DNA from 3 places in the Microlunatus ginsengisoli genome. Region 2 is predicted to be linked to each of the others. Evidence: predicted binding sites of a transcription regulator. Region 2 holds the regulator's gene; each other region holds the start of a gene.
What was found. The regulator LexA, encoded in region 2, represses DNA repair genes until DNA is damaged. The targets are predictions, from matches to a motif close to TCGAACANNTGTTCGA.
Positions count from the first base shown of each region.

Region 1 (6,529 bases), on a different contig from region 2:
GAGCGCGAAGCCGACCGAGCCGCCGAGCAGCACCATCGCCGCGTAGGTGATGGCGGCCGCGACCGCCAGCGACGCGACGACCACGACGCCCAGACCGCGGTAGTACAAGAAGCAGTAGATGACGACCAGGGCCAGGCCGACGATGCCGGCGATGATGCCGGCCCGCAACTGCTCACCACCGAGCGTCGCGGACACGTTGGAGACCTCGGACACGTCGAAGGCCAGCGGCAGCGCGCCGTACTTCAGCACGTTCGCCAGCTGGGTCGCCGACTGCTGGTTGAAGTTGCCGGAGATCTCGGCCCGGCCACCGGGGATCGCAGAGCTCACCGACGGGGCCGAGATGACCTCGCCGTCGAGCACGATGGCGAATCGGTTCTGCGGGTCGGAACGGCTGGCCAGCTCGCCGGTGGCCTGCTCGAACGCGGCCGCGCCGCCGGAGTTGAACTCCAGGTTCACCACCCAGGCGAGGTTGTTCTGCGGCACGCCGGCCTGGGCCGTGGTCAGCTGGTTGCCTTCGATGATGGTCGGGCCGAGCAGGTACTTCTCGGTCTTCTCCTGGTTGCAGGCGAACAGTGGCTGGTCGGGGACGTCCGGCATCTTGTCGGCCTCGTCGCAGGTGAACGCGGCGAAGTCGCTGGTGTCCTGCTCGCTCGGCTGCCAGCTCATCGCCTTGTCCGGGGGCGTGCCCGAGCCCTGGGTGCTCGGCCGGGCCGGCTGCGGCGTGCCGGGCGCGGTCGGCAGTGCCGGCGCCGGGCGGCCGTTGCCGGTGGCCGTCGCGCTGGGCTCGGCGGCCGCCGACTGGCTCGCGCTGGGCTTGGTGCCCGCGCTCGCGCTGCCGGTCGGCTCGCTGCTGGGGGCGCTCGTCGCCTCCCCGCTGGGCGACGGGTTCGCGCTCGCCGGCGGCGTGACCGGCTGGACGTCGTACACCGCGCGGAACCGCAGCTGCGCGGTCTGGCCGACCAGTCGAACCAGCTCGTCCTGCTGGACGTTGGGCACGCTGACCACGATCTGGTTGTTGCCCGACGTGGTCACCTCGGACTCGCCGACGCCGAGGCTGTCGACCCGGCTCTGGATGATGGTCTTGGCCAGCTGCAGGCTGGTCGGATCGACCTGGCCGGTGCCGCTGGTGTTCTTGGCGGTGAGCGTGATGGTCGTGCCGCCCTGCAGGTCGAGACCCAGCTTCGGCGTCCAGTTGCCGCTGACCGCCATCAGCCCGTAGAGGGCGGCGATGATGGCGCCCAGGATGATCAGGGTCCGGCCCGGGTGTCCGGAAGGTGTTGCCACGGGCGGGTCTTACTCCTTGCTGGAGGGGTCGTTCCCCTGGGACTGGGAGCGACCCGGCGTCACGTCGGTCGCGCTGGGGCCGAGATCCTCGGTGCGGACATCCGTCGCGTGGGTCGGCGGGAGGTCGAGCTCGGAGGCCTCCGGCTCGTAGTGCAGTTCCGGCTCGATGCCTTGCGGGCCGTCCTCGTCCTCCGGTCCGACCACCCGGGACACGGCGGGCTTGAGCAGGGTGAGGTTCACCCCGGGCGAGATCTCGATCACGATCTGCTTCTCCCCGACCGAGACCACGGTCCCGAACAGGCCGCTGCCGGTCATCACCCGCGCTCCGGGGGTGATGGAACTCATCGTCTTCTGCTGCTGCTGCTGCCGCTTCTTCTGCGGTCGCAGGATGAGGAAGTAGAAGGCGACCGCCATCAGCGCGATCAGGGCGAAGGTGGTCAACGATTGTTGTGACATGGCTCCAGCGTCCAGTTGGGTGCGTACGTCGGGCAGACCGACAGCGGACGCGGACGTCCCTGTCGATCCGGGGTAGCGTACCTAGTCTTGCCTATGAGCCCGAATCCTCGAACAGATCTGGCCCGGTGTCGGCGGCCGAACTGCTCCCCGCGGGCGGGGCCAAGCCGAGGTGACGCCACGCGGCGGGGGTCGCTACCCGGCCGCGCGGGGTGCGCATCAGATAGCCCTTGCGGACCAGGAACGGCTCGGCGACCTCCTCGACGGTCTCCCGCTCCTCCCCGACCGACACTGCGATGGTGGACAGCCCCACCGGGCCGCCACCGAAGCGCCGGCAGACCGCGTCCAGTACGGCGCGGTCCAGCCGGTCCAGCCCGATCTCGTCCACCTCGTACAGCTCCAGCGCCCGCGCGGCCACCGCTCGGGTGATCACGCCGTCGGCGCGGACCTGGGCATAGTCGCGGACCCGGCGCAGCAGCCGGTTGGCGATCCGGGGCGTGCCGCGGGAGCGGCGGGCGATCTCGGCGGCACCCTCGGCGCGCAGCCGCGCGCCCAGCAGGCCCGCCGATCGGGTCAGGATGTGCTCCAGCGCAGTGGTGTCGTAGAAGTCCAGCTGCGCGGTGAAGCCGAACCGGTCCCGCAGCGGACCCGGCAGCAGGCCGGCCCTGGTGGTGGCCCCGACCAGGGTGAACGGCGGGATCTCGATCGGGATGGCGGTCGCCCCGGGCCCCTTGCCGACCACCACATCGACCCGGAAGTCCTCCATCGCCAGATAGAGCATCTCCTCCGCCGGTCGCGACATCCGGTGGATCTCGTCGAGGAAGAAGACCTCGCCCTCGACCAGCCCGGACAGGATCGCCGCCAGGTCACCGGCGTGCTGGATGGCGGGACCGCTGGAGATCCGGATCGGCGCGGCCATCTCGGCCGCGATGATCATCGCCAGGGTGGTCTTGCCCAGACCAGGGGGGCCGGACAGCAGCACGTGGTCGGCGGTCGCCTCCCGATGCCGGGCGGCCTCCAGCACCAGCCCCAGCTGGTCGCTCACCCGCGGCTGACCCTCGAACTCGGCCAGGCTGGTGGGCCGCAGCGCAGACTCCGCCGCTCTCTCGTTCGGGTCCGCGTCCGGCCGGATGAGATCCGAGACGCTCGTGGGTTCGCCGGTCATCTCAGAACGCGCCCCGAGTCTGTCGAGCGCACGTGCGCCGAGACTGTCCAGCGCACGTGCCCCTGAGCCTGTCCAGTGCGCGCGCCCTGAGCCTCTCCAGTGCACGCGCCCTGAGCCTCTCCAGTGCACGCGCCCTGAGCCTGTCCAGTGCACGTGCCCTGAGCCTGTCGAAGGGCCAGCGCGCATGGGTGGCTTCTCATGGCCGGGCCAGACTCTGCAGGGCGGCCTTCATCAGGCTCGCAACGGACGTACCCGGGTCGTCGCGGACCAGATGCTCGACCTCGCCGCACGCCGCGTCCGCATCCTTGGCCGACCAGCCGAGACCCTGCAACCCCTGGCTCACCTGGTCGCGCCAGGCCGACCCACCGCCTGTCTTGGCGGCGGTGGCCGGCAGCTCGGCCTGGCCAGCGGCGCCGACGGCGTTGATCTTGTCCTTGAGCTCGATCACCAGCCGCTGGGCCCCCTTGCGGCCGACGCCGGGCACCTTCATCAGGGTCAGCAGGTTCTCGGTGGCGATGGCCTGGCGGAGTTCGTCGGGTCTCAGCACCGCCAGCGCGGCCTGAGCCAGCTTCGGCCCGACCCCGGTAGCGGTCTGCAGCAGCTCGAACAGTTCCCGCTCGTCGGTCGAGGCGAAGCCGTAGAGGGTGAGCGAGTCCTCCCGCACCACCAGGCTGGTCGCGAGCGTGGCCGGCTGACCCACCCGCAGGTCCGCCGCGGTGTCCGGGCTGACCAGGGCGAGCACCCCGAGGCCGCCGAGTTCGATCACGGCCGTGGTCGGGCCGAGCTGGATGACGGTGCCGCTGACCTGCGCGATCACGAGACTCTCCTGGGACGTACGTTGACGGGTGGGACGGTTGGGGAGGCGCCGGACCGGCCGGTGCCGGCCTGGGCGCGGGCTCGGGCCAGCGCGCTGCGCTGCCGGCGCGCCGCCTCGGCTGCGCTGTCGCCCGCCGACTCGTAGCGGGCCGAGGTGCCGCCCCGCCAGACCTGGCAGATGGCCAGCGCCAAGGCGTCCGCGGCGTCGGCGGGCCGGGGCGGTGCGGCCAGCCGCAGGATGCGGGTCACCATCGCGGTCACCTGCGCCTTGTCCGCGCGACCCGAGCCGGTGATCGCGGCCTTGACCTCGCTCGGGGTATGCGTCGCCACCGGGATGCCGCGTCGGGCGGCGACGAGCATTGCCACGCCGGCCGCCTGCGCGGTGCCCATCACAGTCTGGACGTTGTGCTGCGCGAACACCCGCTCGACCGCGACCGTGTCCGGCCGGTGCTCGGCCAGCCAGCCGTCGAGCTCCTCCTCGAGCCGCCGCAGCCGCCGCGCAGTGTCCAGCTCCGTTGGCGTGCGGATCACGTCGACCCCGACGAGGTCCGGCGGCCGGCCCGGCCGCCCGTCGACCACCCCGATCCCGCACCGGGTCAGGCCGGGGTCGATGCCGAGCACACGCATCCTGGGCCCCTCCATCGATCAACCGAACAGATGTTCGCAACCCTAGATCGCCCCACCGACACTGCCCCGCTCCGACACGCGCCCGGCACCGCAGGGCCACCTCCCTCCCGGCATCACGTCGTGGCCCGTCCTCGAGATCGGGGGCGGCTCAGCCCGCGTGCCGCCCGGAGCGGGTGCGGCGGACCAGGGCGACGATCACGCCGGCCATCGCGAGCAGCGCCGCGATCAGCAGCCAGACCCAGCCCGGCACACCGCCGGAACCGGTCGCCGGGGGGGGCGTCGCCGTCTGCGGTGGCGCTGTGGCCGTCGACACCGGGCTCGACTCCGCCGAGCCGGGGGGCGATGCGGCATCGGAGCCCGTGCTGCGTCCCGCGAGCTCGCTCGACTCGGACGCGCTCGGCTGAGGCGCCGCCTCGGACGCGGTCGACCGGGTCGGCGGCGCGGGCGAGGATGCCGGTGCCGACCTCGCCGTACTCGCACTCGCCGCCGTCTTCGAGGCGGCCGTAGTCGCCCGCGACGGCTGGGGCTCCGACTCCGTCGGTGGCCGCGAGCTGGTCGCGCTGGAATCCGGCTCGCCGGTCGGCTCGACCGGGGAGCGGGTCGGCGACGCCGGGCTGCGCGTCGGCGGCTCGGGGCTCCGGGTGGGGACGGCGGGCGTGCGGGACGTCGGGATCGCCGGGCTGCGGGTCGGTACGACAAGGGTGTGGGAACCGCTCGCCGACGGTCGGGCGGTCGGCACCGGGCCTCCCCCGCCGCAGCCGGCGAGCGCGAGGCCGCACAGCAGCCCGACCGCGATCACCGGGCCGACCGCGCTGCTCCGTCCGAGCGCGCGCCGACCGAGCACACGCCGTCCGAGCACGGGCTCGAGTCTCGAACCGACCATTGACGTACCCCTCCGTCGCCGGCGGCGCCGGCCCGCGACCAACGCTGGCGGGTCGGCGCTCGTCCGCGCATCACCCGGCCCGAGTGGCCCGTCGAACGATCAGCCGAAGACCTGGTCGACGAGCGCGTACTCGGCCTCCAGATTGGCCCACTCGTCGGAGTCGGGACCGTCGTAGACCAGGGCGAGCGGGCCGTCGTAGCCCGCGTCGCGCAGCACCTCCAGCGATGACCGGTAGTCCGCCAGGTCCAGCCGGTCGTCCGCTTCGGTCCGGCACTTGGCCTGGCAGGTCTCCGCCCGACCGGCGACCGCGGCCAGCTCCGCGTACTTGGTCGGCCCGGACCAGTTGCCGAGGTCGACCAGGAACCCGATCCGGCCCTCGGTCCGGTCCAGCAGCCCGAGTACGGACGCGGCGTCGGGCAGCAGGGCGTGCCAGTTCTCCGTCACGATCCGTACGTCGGTGTGCCGCTCCGCGAGCCGGCTCAGTCCCCGGGCGCTCGTGTCCAGGGCCCCCGGCGACGGCGGCTGCTTGCCAGCGACGACCCGGGCCCGTGGTGCGCCCAGAGCCGCGGCCACATCCAGCCAGCCGGCGATCCAGTCCTGCTGAGCCGCCGAGACGGCGGGATCAGGGTGGGCGAGATCGCCCTCGTCGATCAGGAAGCACTCCAGCTGGACGCCGGCCCGGTCGAACGCGTCGCGCAACTCGGCGAGGTAGCCGGGCTCGACCGTCGGTAGGTAGAAGTGGCACAGCTGAGCGCTGCGATAGCCGTGTTCGGCCAGTGCCGCGGGCAGCTCCAGCAGCGGAAGCCCGCCCTCCTCGGGGTGCTGGCGCTCGGGCAGGCCGCCCATCGGCATGGATCCGGGCGCCACGAACCGACCCATCGTGCGGAACAGCGACCAGGTGTGCACGGCCTTGACCGGTTTCATCGTTGTCATCGGGTCGATTCTGCCCGGTCGAGTTCGGATCGGACCGCCCGGGCGGTCCTCGATCCCGAGCAGATCCGCCCCGCGGCAGTCGCCGCTCGGGGCCCGACGCGCGCGCAGCCCGACCCGCGCGCAGCCGACGCGCGTGCAGCCGACTTCGCTCGGGTTACCCCTTGTTCGCGTGTCGAGCTTCACGCGCGAACAAGCTCGAACCCGCGCGAAGATGCACCGAGGCGATGCGAACCGAGGCGATAACGCGGAGTCGATGCGAACCGAGGCGATAACGCGGAGTCGATGCGAACCGAGGCGATAACGCGGAGGCGAGGGGCCCGAGCCGATGGCGAGCCGAGACCTGCCGACCCGAGGGGCACTCAGCGGCC
Region 1 covers NZ_BAABAB010000003.1:129,490-136,018, forward strand. The annotation lists gene secD (protein translocase subunit SecD) at 1-1,248, opposite strand, end outside; gene yajC (preprotein translocase subunit YajC) at 1,294-1,740, opposite strand; gene ruvB (Holliday junction branch migration DNA helicase RuvB) at 1,832-2,902, opposite strand; gene ruvA (Holliday junction branch migration protein RuvA) at 3,099-3,719, opposite strand; gene ruvC (crossover junction endodeoxyribonuclease RuvC) at 3,716-4,345, opposite strand; gene ABD747_RS01905 (hypothetical protein) at 4,494-5,204, opposite strand; gene ABD747_RS01910 (sugar phosphate isomerase/epimerase family protein) at 5,328-6,161, opposite strand; gene ABD747_RS01915 (YebC/PmpR family DNA-binding transcriptional regulator) at 6,521-6,529, opposite strand, start outside.
Region 1: ruvC (crossover junction endodeoxyribonuclease RuvC) is a predicted target of LexA. The motif match lies at 4,368-4,383, and genes of this name have one in related genera.

Region 2 (6,529 bases):
TGGACGTCGACGGTTGCGATCATCGCGCTTGCGCTCGGCTCGGCGGCGATCGCCGAACCGGCCAGCGCCGACCCGCCGGCGACAGGCTCTCCGGCTGTCCACGGCACGGTCGTCGCTTGGGGCGGTGGTTCCTCCGCCGCGGCCCTGACCCCGCCGGCCGGCCTGGACGACGTCGTCGACGTCGCGGCCAGCGACGTCTACGACAACCCGTACGACCTCGCCGTCTCAGCCGACGGCTCCGTCGTCGGCTGGGGCGGTGCAGTGCACGGCGAGGACCGACCTCCGGCCGGGCTCGACCACGTCGTCGACGTCGAGACGGGCGCGGGCTTCGCGCTCGCGCTGCGCGACGACGGGACCGTTGCGGCCTGGGGTGCGAATACGACCGGAGCGGTCGATGTTCCGGCCGGCCTGCACGCGATCGCCATCGCTGCGGGTGGCTACCGCGGGGTGTCCGGATCGGAGTGCGGCTATGCGCTCGCGGTGACGACCGAGCGCACGGTGGTGCGCTGGGGCGCGGTCGGTCCGAACCTCGGCTGCTACGGCGACCTGGGTCCCGCACTGGATCCGCCGGCGGGCCTGACCGACGTGGTCGCCGTCGCCGCCGGGGAGCGGCACGCGCTGGCGCTTCGCGCCGACGGGACCGTGGTGGGATGGGGCAGCGACGTGGTCGGGCAGGCGACCCCGCCGCCCGGCCTGACCGGCGTGGTGGCGATCTCGGCGGGACAGGACCACAGCGTTGCGGTGAAATCCGACGGCTCGGTCGTTGGCTGGGGTGTCTGGGGGGAGTCCGGCCCGCCGCGGGCCGCCGACATCGCCACGACCTCGTCGGCAACCGGCTCCGACGTGTTCCTGCGCCGCGACGGCTCGATCGCGATCTATCGCGGATTCGGCGACTTCGGCACCCCACCGGCCGGATCGGACTTCGTCGCCGTCTCGGCCGGGGACGGCCATGGGCTGGCGATCGAAGCCGCACCCACCGATCCGGCGTTGGTGGGCTCGTCGGCCGTGCAGCCCCGAGTCGACGCGAACCCCGCGGGGACGGCCGAGGCGTTCCGCTCCACTGCCGCGTCGAGCGGCGCGGCATCGGTGGTCCGGCTCTATCTCGACCAGAGCAGCACGGCGCGGGAGGTGATCGTGGGCGTCTACGCCGACGCCGGCCGCAAGCCGGGCAGATTGCTGGCGACCGGCCGAACCGCAGCACCTGCCGCGGGCGACTGGAACGCGATCGGCGTCGATCCCGTCCAGGTGGTCGCCGGACAGCCGTACTGGCTCGCCGTGCTCACCCCGGCCAAGTCCGGGATGGTGCGCTTCCGCGATCTGCCGGACGGCGCCGGCGGACCCACCCAGACCAGCGCTCAGACATCCCTGAGCTCCAAGGCGGGCCTGCCGCCGGCCTGGCGCTCCGGCACCGACTTCGCCAACGCCCCGGCGTCGATCTATCTCGCGACGCGATGATCGCTCGCCGACGCTAGCCCTCGTAACAATGGTGTGGAAGTCTGCGCGTATGGAGCACTCGTACGATTTCGACCTGGCGGTGATCGGATCCGGGCCGGGCGGTCAGAAGGCCGCGATCATGGCCGCCAAGCTCGGCTACAAGGTCTGCGTGATCGACAGCAAGTCCATGGTCGGCGGCGTCTGCGTGAACACCGGCACGATCCCGTCGAAGACCCTGCGCGAGGCGGTCCTCTACCTGACCGGCATGCAGCAGCGCGATCTGTACGGTGCCAGCTACCGGGTCAAGGAGGAGATCACCATCTCCGACCTGCTGGCCCGGCTGCAGCACGTGGTGGGCCGCGAGGTCGAGGTGGTGCGCGCCCAGCTGCTGCGCAACCACATCGAGCTGCTGCCCGGCTTCGCCAGCTTCATCGACCCGCACACCCTGTCGGTCGACGTCGAGGGCACCTCGATCCACCGGACGCTCACGGCCGACAAGATCATCATCGCCACCGGGACGGTGCCGGCCCGGCCGGCCAACGTCGACTTCGACGGGATCCGGGTGCTCGACTCCGACCAGATCCTCAGTCTGGAGCGGGTGCCGGACTCGATGGTGGTAGTCGGCGCCGGCGTCATCGGGGTGGAGTATGCCTCGATGTTCGCCGCCCTCGGCACCCGCGTGACGCTGGTGGAGAAGCGTCCCCAGATGCTGGACTTCTGTGATCCCGAGATCATCGAGTCGCTGAAGTTCCACCTCCGCGACCACTCCATGTCGTTCCGGTTCGGCGAGACGGTCGCCTCGGTCGAGAGTGGCCCGCGCGGCACGATCACCACCCTCGCGTCGGGCAAGCGGGTCGCCGCCGAGGTCGTCATGCACTCAGCGGGCCGGCAGGGAAACACCGGCGGGCTGAACCTCGACCTCGGCGGGCTGGCGGCCGACAACCGCGGCCGGCTGGCGGTCGACGAGCACTACCGCACCACGGTCGAGCACATCTACGCGGTGGGCGACGTGATCGGGTTCCCCGCGCTGGCCGCGACCTCGATGGACCAGGGCCGGCTGGCTGCGTCGCACGCCTTCGGCGAGCCCGCGAACGAGCTCCGCGGGCTGCAGCCGATCGGCATCTACACGATCCCGGAGATCTCGTACTGTGGGCGCTCGGAGGCCGAGCTGACCTCGGACTCGATCCCGTTCGAGGTGGGCATCTCCCGCTACCGCGAGCTGGCCCGCGGCCAGATCACTGGCGATTCCTACGGCATGCTGAAGCTGATCGTGCACTCCGACACCCGCGAGATCCTAGGCGTGCACGTCTTCGGCACCAACGCCACCGAACTGGTCCACATCGGCCAGGCGATCATGGGCTGCGGCGGCACCGTCGACTACCTGGTCGACACCGTCTTCAACTACCCGACGCTTTCCGAGGCCTACAAGGTCGCGGGTCTGGACGTGGCCAACAAGCTGCGCGCCGTCGCCCGCTTCCGCACCCAGATGGCGACGGCGGAACCCAGCGCGCTGTGAATCAGACCTTCCTGAGGACCGCGACCACCTTGCCGAGGATGGAGGCGTGGTCGCCGTCGATGGGGGAGTAGGCCGGGTTGTGTGGCAGCAGCCAGACGTGACCGTCGGCCCGCTTGAAGGTCTTCACCGTCGCCTCGTCGTCGAGCAGCGCGGCCACGATGTCGCCGTTGTCCGCGGTCGACTGCTGCCGCACGACTACCCAGTCGCCGTCGCAGATGGCGGCGTCGATCATCGACTCGCCGCGCACCTCCAACAGGAACAGCGTGCCGTCGCCGACCAGCTGATGGGGGAGGGCGAAGACGTCCTCGACCCGCTCCTCGGCCAGGATCGGACCACCGGCCGCGATCCGGCCGAGCACCGGCACCAGCACCGGCTGCGGTGCCTTGTCGCCGAAGCCGGTCTCGTCTCCGCCGTCGCTCGCGGAGCGGACCGTGGGGGCATCGACCGCGGCGGGCAGCAACACCTCCAGCGCCCGCGGCCGGTTGGGATCGCGGCGCAGGAAGCCCTTCTGCTCGAGCATCTTCAGCTGGTGCGCCACGCTGGAGGAGCTGGCCAGGCCGACCGCGTCGCCCATCTCCCTAATGCTCGGCGGATAGCCACGGCGCTCCACCGTCTCCTTGATCGTCTCCAGGATCCGGCGCTGTCGCGGCGTCAGCCCATAGGCGTCGGTCGGGCCGTCCGGCAGCGACGTCACACCGCCCAGCTCGGCGAGCTGGGCGACAACGTCGGCAGCCTTCGGTCGGCCGCGCCGGCGGGCGGGCGCGGGTGCGGGCTTCTCGTCGGTGATCTGGTAACCGACGGGCGGCGTGTCGGTGCTCGTGGCGTCCTCGCGATCAGGCATGTTCGAACCATAGACCCCGGAACCGACAGATTCAAACATCTGTTCGACGGCGTGTCGGGGCGAGTCCCACTCGGGCCGGGCCGCCGGACAGGCGGCCGAACCGCAGGTAGCCTGACGCCTCGTGAAGGCAGGTTGTGAAGGGAACGTCGCGGTGATCGGTTCGGGAGCAAGTCGTCCACCATTCCCCGTCACGCTGGACAACTGGCAGACCGCGGGACAGCTGGAGTGGACCTTCCAGCACATGGCGGAGATCTTTCCGACCGTGCCGATCGCGCGTGGCGCGGGGCACGCCCCGCGGCTCCCGAGTCGGACGTACGACCCCGATCGGCTTGCCGTGCTCTGCAACGACGGCCGCGTCGCCGACGTCGACTACGTCATCGCCAACACCGACACCGACGGCTGGATGGTCGTCCACGACCATCCCCAGCAGGGCCCGGCGGTGCTCGTCGAGCGCTATCGGAACGGAATGGAGCCCAGCACCCTGCACCTGCTGATGTCGGTCTCCAAGTCGGTGGTCGGCACCGTGATCGGAGCGCTGGCCGCGCAGGGCGTCGTCGACGTCGAGGCGCCCGTGACCTACTACATTCCCGCCTTCCACGACCGCGGCTACGCCGGCGCTACCGTGCGGAACCTGCTCGACATGCGCTCGGGGATCAAGTTCTCCGAGGAATACCTCGACCCGTGGGCGGAGGTCCGGGTGCTCGAACAGGCCTTCGGCTGGGCGCCGCGGCTCTCGCCCGACGTCCCGGGCAGCCTTCGTGACTTCTTGCTGTCGCTGCGCCAGGCGCGGCCGCACGGCCAGGCGTTCGACTACCGCAGCTGTGAGACCGACGTGCTCGGCTGGGTGATCGAGGCCGCCACCGGGATGCGGTTCGCCCAGGTGGCGAGCGACCTGGTCTGGTCCCGGATCGGGGCCGAGTTCGACGCCAACATCGGCGTCGACTCCGAGGGCAGCGGGATGTACGACGGCGGCATCTCCGCCACCCTCGGCGACATCGCCCGGTTCGGGCTGATGATCTTGAGGTCCGGTACGTCCTTGACCGGCGCCGGCGTGGTGCCGCCGTGGTGGATCGAGGACAGCTTCGCCGGCGGCCCGGACTCGGTCCGCGCCTTCGCCGAGAGCCCCGGGGACAACCGGATGCCGGGCGGGCTCTATCGCAACCAGTTCTGGATCCCCGACGCCTCGCGGCCGGTGCTGCTCTGCCTCGGCATCCACGGCCAGATGATCTACGTCAACCGGGCCGCCCGGGTGGTGGCGGCGAAGCTGTCCAGCTGGCCGACGCCGCAGGACGCGTGGCGGCTGTTCTCCACCGTCTCCGCCTTCGACTCGATCAGCGCCGACCTGGCGGCCTCGATGGCCGGCTGAGGGCCGGGTCGAGCGCGCCGCCGGCAAGCCCGGCGGGCATGACGATTGAGCCTGTCGGGTCATTGACCGGCGCTGGCGGGATTGACAGAGTGATCTTCTTGACTCCCGACAGCCGAGGAGGCGCAGGCCCATGTCCGCACACCCGCTCGATCCGCTCTCGGAGGACGAGTACCGCGCCACCGCGGCCGTCCTGCGCCGGGACCAGGGGGTGTCGGATGCCTGGCGGTTCGCCTCGATCGAGCTGGCCGAGCCGTCCAAGGCCGACGTCAAGGCATGGCGGCCGGGCGACGCGGTGCCGCGCCGGTCGCTGTCGGTGCTCTGGGAGAAGGCCACCAACGACGTCTACGAGGCCGTGGTCGACCTGGTCGCCGATGCGGTGGTGTCCTGGACCCACGTCCCCGGCGTGTGTCCCAACTTCACCGTGGACGAGTACCACGACTGCGATCACGCCCTGCACGAGAACGAGGAGGTGAAGGCAGCGCTCGCCGCCCGCGGCATCACCGACCTGTCCCTGGTGCTGTTCGATGTCTGGACCTACGGCCGGGCGGTGATGCCGGAGCAGTGGCGCGACCGCCGGCTCGGCTGGTGCGACCTGTGGATGCGGGAGACTCCCGAGGGCAATCCCTACGCCCATCCGATCTCCGGTCTCAAGATCATCGTCGACATGAACACCCTCGAACTGCTCGAGATCGAGGACCATCACGACTACGGCCTGCCGGAGGTCCGGGCCGAATACGACCCGAAACTCACCGGCATCGCGCCGCGGACCGACCTCAAGCCGCTGGAGATCACCCAGCCCGACGGGGCTTCGTTCACCCTGGACGGAAACGAGCTGCGCTGGCAGAACTGGTCGATGCGGCTCGGCTTCAACTTCCGTGAGGGCCCGGTCATCTACCAGGTCGCCTTCGACGACCCGATCACCGGACAGACCCGCGACGTCGCCTACCGGATGAGCTTCGCGGAGATGGTGGTGCCCTACCGCGATCCCGGCTACGACCACTACCGGCGGACCGCGTACGACATCGGCGAGTGGGGCTTGGGCTACATGACCACATCGCTCGAGCTGGGCTGCGACTGCCTGGGCGAGATCGTCTACGTCGATGCGGTGATCCCGGACTCCAAGGGACAGCCCGAGGTCATCCCGCAGGCGATCTGCCTGCACGAGGAGGACAACGCCGTGCTGTGGAAGCACGTCGACGCCGAGACCGGCGCCCAGGTCCGCCGGATGCGCCGGATGGTGGTCTCGGTGCACGCCACGGTGGCCAACTACGAGTACCTGATCTACTGGCGGTTCTACCAAGACGGCAACATCGAGTGCGAGGTCCGGGCCACCGGTCTGATGGTCACCACGCCGCTGGAGAACGACGGCGAC
Region 2 covers NZ_BAABAB010000007.1:41,648-48,176, reverse strand. The annotation lists gene ABD747_RS05335 (RCC1 domain-containing protein) at 1-1,455, shown strand, start outside; gene sthA (Si-specific NAD(P)(+) transhydrogenase) at 1,505-2,950, shown strand; gene lexA (transcriptional repressor LexA) at 2,952-3,791, opposite strand; gene ABD747_RS05320 (serine hydrolase domain-containing protein) at 3,913-5,157, shown strand; gene ABD747_RS05315 (primary-amine oxidase) at 5,288-6,529, shown strand, end outside.

Region 3 (6,529 bases), on a different contig from region 2:
CCGTCCACTCCTGCCATTCGGCGCAGCATCTCGTGCAGAACCCGCTGGTCGGCGCACAGGCCGACGAACATCGTTCCGTGCCGGGTGACCGACCCGTAGGCGAGGTTGCGCCGCACGATCTTGCCGACCTCGTCCTGATCGGTCCGGGCCGCGTGCGCGGTCTCCGGCTTGTCCGCCAGTTCGATGCTGTCGCTCTTGGTCCGCCCGATCACTCGCTCCTGCTCGGCGACGTCGAGGTCGCGCCAGGACGGGTCGTGCGGCCACCGCTGGAGCAGCAGCACGCTGCCACCCGCGCCCGGGCGGCCCGGCGGCACCAGGGCGACCGACGGGATCTCGACCAGGGACGGGTTCTCCGTGCCGTCGACGAACCCGGTCAGGTCGCGGTGGTGTTGATAGCTCCATCCCTCGGACTCGTCGGAGACGACGGCGACGTCGGCCAGCCCGCGCACCGCCGCGCCGGCACTGTCGAAGACGACGTCACGGCTGCCGCCGGCCACCCACAGCAGCAGGTCGTGCTGGATCGCCGGCATGGTGAAGCCGTCGTCGCCGACCACCGGCTGATCGAAGCCGGTCAGCCCGTCCGGGCAGGAGGCCGGTGAGAGCTCGCGCCAGACCTCCGGCCGGAAGCCGATCACGACCGTACAGCCGGCGCCGGTCATCACGGCCGCGTCGACCGCCTCGACGGCGGCGACCAGGGCCGCGGTCGGGACCCCGGCCCGTCGATCGAGCTCCAGGTAGGCGTGACTGGTCGTCCCGAAGGCCAGCACACCCAGCTGCGGTCCCGCCGCGTCGCCCATCACGTCCTCCACAGCTCCCGTCGAACCGGTTCCGACCCGGTCGAAATCCGGTCAGCAGGCTAGCGGGTCCACGCGGCAGCGGGCACCATGAGTGGGACGGGGTCGCGTTGTCGACCATCAGCGACCGGCGACGGGCGGCACCGGGCGAGTGGAAAGATCGGTGATCATGAGCGCCAGCGAGGACATCGGCGAGTCGTCTTTCTCCGTGAAGAGCCCGTACGGCCGGCGTGCGGTCGCCCTGTCCGTGGCGGCGGCGGTCGGCGGCTTCCTGTTCGGCTTCGACTCGTCGGTGATCAACGGTGCGGTCGACTCGATCCAGCGCGACTTCGCCCTCAACGACGTGGTGACCGGTCTCGTGGTCGCGATCTCGTTGCTCGGCTGCGCTGCGGGCGCCGTACTGGCCGGGAACCTGTCGGACCGCTGGGGCCGGCTGCGAGTGATGTTCATCGGCGGCATCATGTTCTTCGTCAGCTCGCTCGGTGCCGCGTTCGCGTTCGGCGTCTGGGATCTCGCCCTGTGGCGGGTGATCGGCGGCCTGGGCATCGGCACCGCATCGGTGATCGCGCCGGCCTACATCGCCGAGATCGCACCCCGTCAGATCCGTGGCAGCCTGGCCTCGCTGCAGCAGCTCGCCATCACGATCGGCATCTTCGTCGCCCTGCTCAGCGACGCGCTCTTCGCCAACGCTGCCGGCGGCGCGGACAACGAGCTGTGGTTCGGCCTGGAGGCCTGGCGCTGGATGTTCCTGGTCGGCGTCATCCCGGCGGCGGTCTATGGGTTGCTGTCGTTCACGCTGCCCGAGTCGCCGCGATACCTGCTCGCCAAGGGACGCCGCGACGAGGCGCGCTCGATCTTCGCCCAGCTGGTGCCACCGGTCGACCTCGACCACACCGTCCGCGACCTGGAGACCGCGATCGAGACCGACCGCGCCAACGCGGGCGTGTCGCTGCGGGGACCGGTGCTGGGCCTGCAGCCGATCGTCTGGGTCGGCATCATCTTGTCGGTCTTCCAGCAGTTCGTCGGCATCAACGTGATCTTCTACTACTCGACCACGCTGTGGCAGGCAGTCGGTTTCTCCGAGTCGGACTCGCTGCTGACCAGCGTGATCACCTCGGTCACGAATGTGCTGGTGACCCTGGTCGCGATCTTCCTGGTCGACCGGGTCGGCCGCAAGCCGATCCTGCTGACCGGGTCGGTGATCATGACCATCTCGCTCGGGCTGATGGCGGTCGCGTTCGCCTTCGCCGGGGTCGGGCCGGACGGCGCGGTGCTGCTGCCCCAGCCTTGGGCCACCGTGGCGCTGATCGCGGCGAACGCTTTCGTCGTCGGCTTCGGGGCGTCGTGGGGTCCGCTGGTCTGGGTGCTCCTCGGCGAGATCTTCCCAAGCCGGATCCGCGGCAAGGCACTCGGCGTCGCCGCGATGGCCCAGTGGCTCGCGAACTTCCTGATCACGCTCACCTTCCCGGCCATGAGTGCCTGGTCGCTGCCCCTGACGTATGCCATGTACGCCCTGTTCGCCGCCCTGTCGTTCGTGTACGTCCTGTGGCGGATCCCGGAGACCAAGGGGATGGATCTGGAGCAGACCGAGACCCTGTTCACCGAGCGGGCGCACCGGCACGCGACGGCCTGATCCGGTCACCGCTCGAGCGGGCAACCCCGATCCGCACAGAGTCCGCCCGCGATGACCTGGCTGGCCGTCCTGCTCTCGGTGGGCTCGGCGCTGGTCGGCGCGGTCGGCATGGTGTTGCAGCAGTCGGAGGCGGCGTCGGTCGGCGACCGCGGTCTCGGTCTGCTCAGGGCGATGCTCGCCCGGCCGCGATGGTTGCTCGGCTATGGACTGGGCGTGCTTGCCGTCGCGCTGCAGGCGTGGGCACTCTCGGTCGGTGCGTTGCTGGTGGTCCAACCGGTGGGCGTAACCAGCCTGCTGTTCGCGCTGCCGCTGGCGGCCCGGTTCGCCGGCCGGTCGATGACGACCGGCCAGTGGGTGCACGCCGGCGTCCTGACCGCGGCCCTGGCGGCCTTCGTGCTGATCGGACGACCGTCGGACGGGCAGCCGATCCAGCCCTGGTCGAGCTGGCTCGTCATCGTCGGTCCGGCGCTCGGCGTCGTCGTGGCCCTGTGCCTGCTGGGTAGACGCGTTCGGGGTACGCGGCGCGCGCTGCTGCTGGGTCTCGGCACCGGGATCATGTTCGGCATCCAGGCCGCGTTGTCGAAGTCGGTGCTGACGATCGGCACGAGCGGTGGAGTCCAGCTGCGAGCGGTGGCGACGAGCTGGGAGCTGTATGCCCTGCTGCTGATGGCCGTCGCGAGCGTCGCACTGCAGCAGGTCGCCTTCCAGGCGGCGGCGCTGTCAGCGTCCCAACCGGCGATCACCGTGATGACTCCGATCTCCGCCGCCGTCTGCGGGGTGCTGATCTTCGGCGAGGGCCTGCACACGTCGCCGGCCGGCTGGGTGGTGGTCGCGGTGGCGGTGCTGGCGATGGGCTGGGCCACCGTCGGGCTCGCCCGATCCAGCTCCGCCCGTCCGGCGGTGCGGCCGCCGATGACTCGCCCACCGGCGGTCGCCCGGGAACCGAACCGGTGATTCGGCGCATCGGACGGGGGCGGCGCAGGCTTCGTCCCTGCCGCCTCGGCTGTCACCCGCGGATCCACGTCTCCCTTGCCCCGGGGCCGACCGGTGAGGCGGGCTTGTCGGCACGCTCGGACCGCACGCCGATGCGCCGGGTCAGGGAGGTTCGGGGTCAGGGAGGTTCGGTGTCGGGGAGTGGTGGTGTCGTGGTCCAGTTCTTGCTGGCGATGCGGGGGTGGATGATCGGGCGTTGGGCACGGTCGATCCATTTTGGTGGGGTCCAGGCGGGGAGGCCGTCGGTGGTGATCCGGCAGTGCCAGCCGCGGCGTTGGAAGTTGTGGTGGTGGTAGCGGCAGACCAGGGTGAGGTTGGTCAGGTCGGTCGGTCCGCCGTCGGTCCAGGGGATCACGTGGTGCCGTTCGCACCAGTGGGGGTCGACATCGCAGCCGGGGAAGGAGCAGCCGGCGTCGCGGGCGTAGAGGGCGAGGGTTTGGGCGGGTGTGGCGAGCCGGCGGGACCGGCCGAGGGTGAGGATGTCGCCGGTGGAGCCTCGCAGGCACCAGGCGATGCCGGCCTGGTCGGCGAGTTCGATCACCTGGTCGGCGGGGACGGGGGTTCCGTCGGTGAACCGGCCGCTTCCGATCCGGGTGGCGAGATCGTCGGCGTCGATGGTGATCAGCACCGTGGTCGGGATGCCGCCGGTGTCGGGCAGGGTGCCGGATCGGAGCAGCCGATCGCAGACCTGTCCGAGGGCGTCGTGCAACCGCTGCGGCCGGGTCCGCGGGTCCGGCTCCACCTCACGCCGCCCCGACCCGCCGTCGACTTGCCCGAATCCGCCGGCACCGGCGCCGGGCACACCTGCAGACGAGCCGTCGGCTCCCGCCGCGCCCGTCGCCGAGCCGTCGGCGCCGGTCGGCCCGGCCCCGCCGGCTGGGCTGCCGGTGAGGCAGATGCTGGTCGGTTGGCTGGTGGCGAGGGAGTCGAGGACGGTCTTGAGTTTCTGCCCGACCTCGGGGGTGAGCCGGAACTCGCCGCGGAACGATCCGTCCTTGACGGCGCGGAGGTGGAAGAACCGCCGGGTCTGGTGGTGCTCGTCGTTGGGCACGGTGCCGTCCGGGTCGATCGCCTCCACCACCCGGACCGCCAGCCGGCGCAGATCCTCCGGCCCGACATCGGCGGCGGCCGACACCAGGATCTGCTCACCCGCGGCCACGTCGGCCGGGTCGAACCCGGCCCCGTCGACCTGGCGGAGCGCGGTATCGATCACCGCGACCTGCTCCGGCGTCACCCCACCCGTACGCTGCGCCGCGGCCAGCACCGGCCGCCGCGGCCCGAGTGGTTCACCCGTCATCGACAGCCGCGGCCCGAGCTGCTCGGCCGCCCGGACCCGCCGGGCCGCCTCCCCAGTCGAGATCCGCAATGCCGAGGCCAGCACCCGCACCAGCGAGCGCTGACACAACCGTGCCGGCAGATCCGCCTCCACCGCGTGCCCGATCAGGGCGTGGTCGACCAACGCGACCCGGTTCCGGACCGCCTCCACCTCCTGCGCGAACCCGACCAACTCATCCGGGTCGAGATCGACCAACGCGCCGTCGTCGACCAGCTTCACCAGATGATCCAGAGCGGTCGAGAACCCGTCCAGGGCATGCCGCAGCGGCGACGCCACGTCAGCATCGACGACCCCACCCCCGACTCCCATGCAGCCATTCTAGTCGAACACACGTTCGGAAACAAAGACCACCGCGCGATCACTTCTGTGATGTCTCAGGACACGGGTGACAGTTCTGGATCAGGAGATCGGCGAGGGTTGTGTGTGTCGGGACGTGAGTGACGCTCCGACAGGCTCAGCACTCCAGACGCATGATCACGCGATCGTGCGTGGGCTGCTGCACCCGCCGAAAGCCGACGCGCTCGAACAGCCCCTCACGACCCACATGCGCGTCCGACGGCCTCCTGACGCCCTTCGCCAAGGGCCAGGCCTCGATCGCCGCGGCTCCCGCGTCGCGAGCGAGCTCGACGGCCCCGCGCAGCATCGGGAGCACCGCGTACGCCGACATGTGGTGCCCGGCCGAGCGCGCGACCGGGGGTACGATGGTGCAGGGGATCAGCCAGGTGTCCTCGTCCTCGTCGCGCGGGCGGTCGACGATGAGCCGGCTCCGCCCGCTCAACGCCGCGACGTAGCGGATCCGCGGCCCGCAGGCGCACCAGCCGACCGGCTGACCGGCGTGGACGGCCACTACTCCCATCGGCTGGTCCTGGGTCACGGCCAGGCTCTCGAATCTCCGCCGGTTGCCGCCGCCGTACCAGCCCGCCGCGAACTGCCACGACGTCGAGCAGAACGCCGTGCACCAACAGTGACGCGTGGATCGGAAGACCTCGAACAGCTGTCCCAGGAGGTTGAGGTGATCCGGGCCGACGGGCAGGATTTCGAGCTCCGCTGCGGATTCCATCGCTGTCCGACCCGCAATTGCTCAGCCGGCGTGCATCCGGAGATCGCGGGCGAATCGGTCGCCGAGCTCGATCAGCGCGTCCAGCTCCGGGTGTCTGACGATGATCATTCCGTCGGAGAGCAGGGTGGCCCGCCAGTCGCGGCGGTGCGCACCGACCGGCAACAGGTCGAGCACGCACACGTTGTCGCGATACCGCGCCAACAGCCCGTCCAGGCCCTCGATCCGGGTGATGTGGCCCGATCCCTCGGCCCGCTTGAAGATGCTCGCGGCGTTGTACGCCTTCACCAGCGGCTCGGGGGTCGCGCCGACGACCGCCTCCGCCCAGGTCCGGAACAGGTCGCCATCGGTGGAGTAGTTCATCACGTCGACGGTCCGCGCGCCCGGGGGCCGCGCGCCGATCTCGCCGAAGACCACCTCGCCGTCGTCCTTGCGATACCACTCCATGTGGGTGAAGCCGGCCTGGAATCCCAACGCCTGCAGGACCGCCCGTCCCATCGCCCGGCCCTCGGCCAGCCGATCACTGTCGATGTCACGCAGCGCGACGGTCATCGGGCTGATCCACTCGTGGCTGCGCGCCTGCAGGGGCCGGGGTCGATACCAGCAGATGTTCTCGAACACGACGTCCCCACCGCCGCACACGGTGTCGTAGGTGAACTCCTCGGCCTCGATGAACTCCTCGACGCTGAGCACGTCGACGTGTCGCACCATCGGCA
Region 3 covers NZ_BAABAB010000028.1:106,851-113,379, forward strand. The annotation lists gene ABD747_RS18955 (Dyp-type peroxidase) at 1-797, opposite strand, end outside; gene ABD747_RS18960 (sugar porter family MFS transporter) at 964-2,427, shown strand; gene ABD747_RS18965 (DMT family transporter) at 2,479-3,381, shown strand; gene ABD747_RS18970 (HNH endonuclease signature motif containing protein) at 3,539-5,065, opposite strand; gene ABD747_RS18975 (hypothetical protein) at 5,211-5,816, opposite strand; gene ABD747_RS18980 (ATP-grasp domain-containing protein) at 5,838-6,529, opposite strand, start outside.
Region 3: ABD747_RS18970 (HNH endonuclease signature motif containing protein) is a predicted target of LexA. The motif match lies at 5,079-5,094, and genes of this name have one in related genera.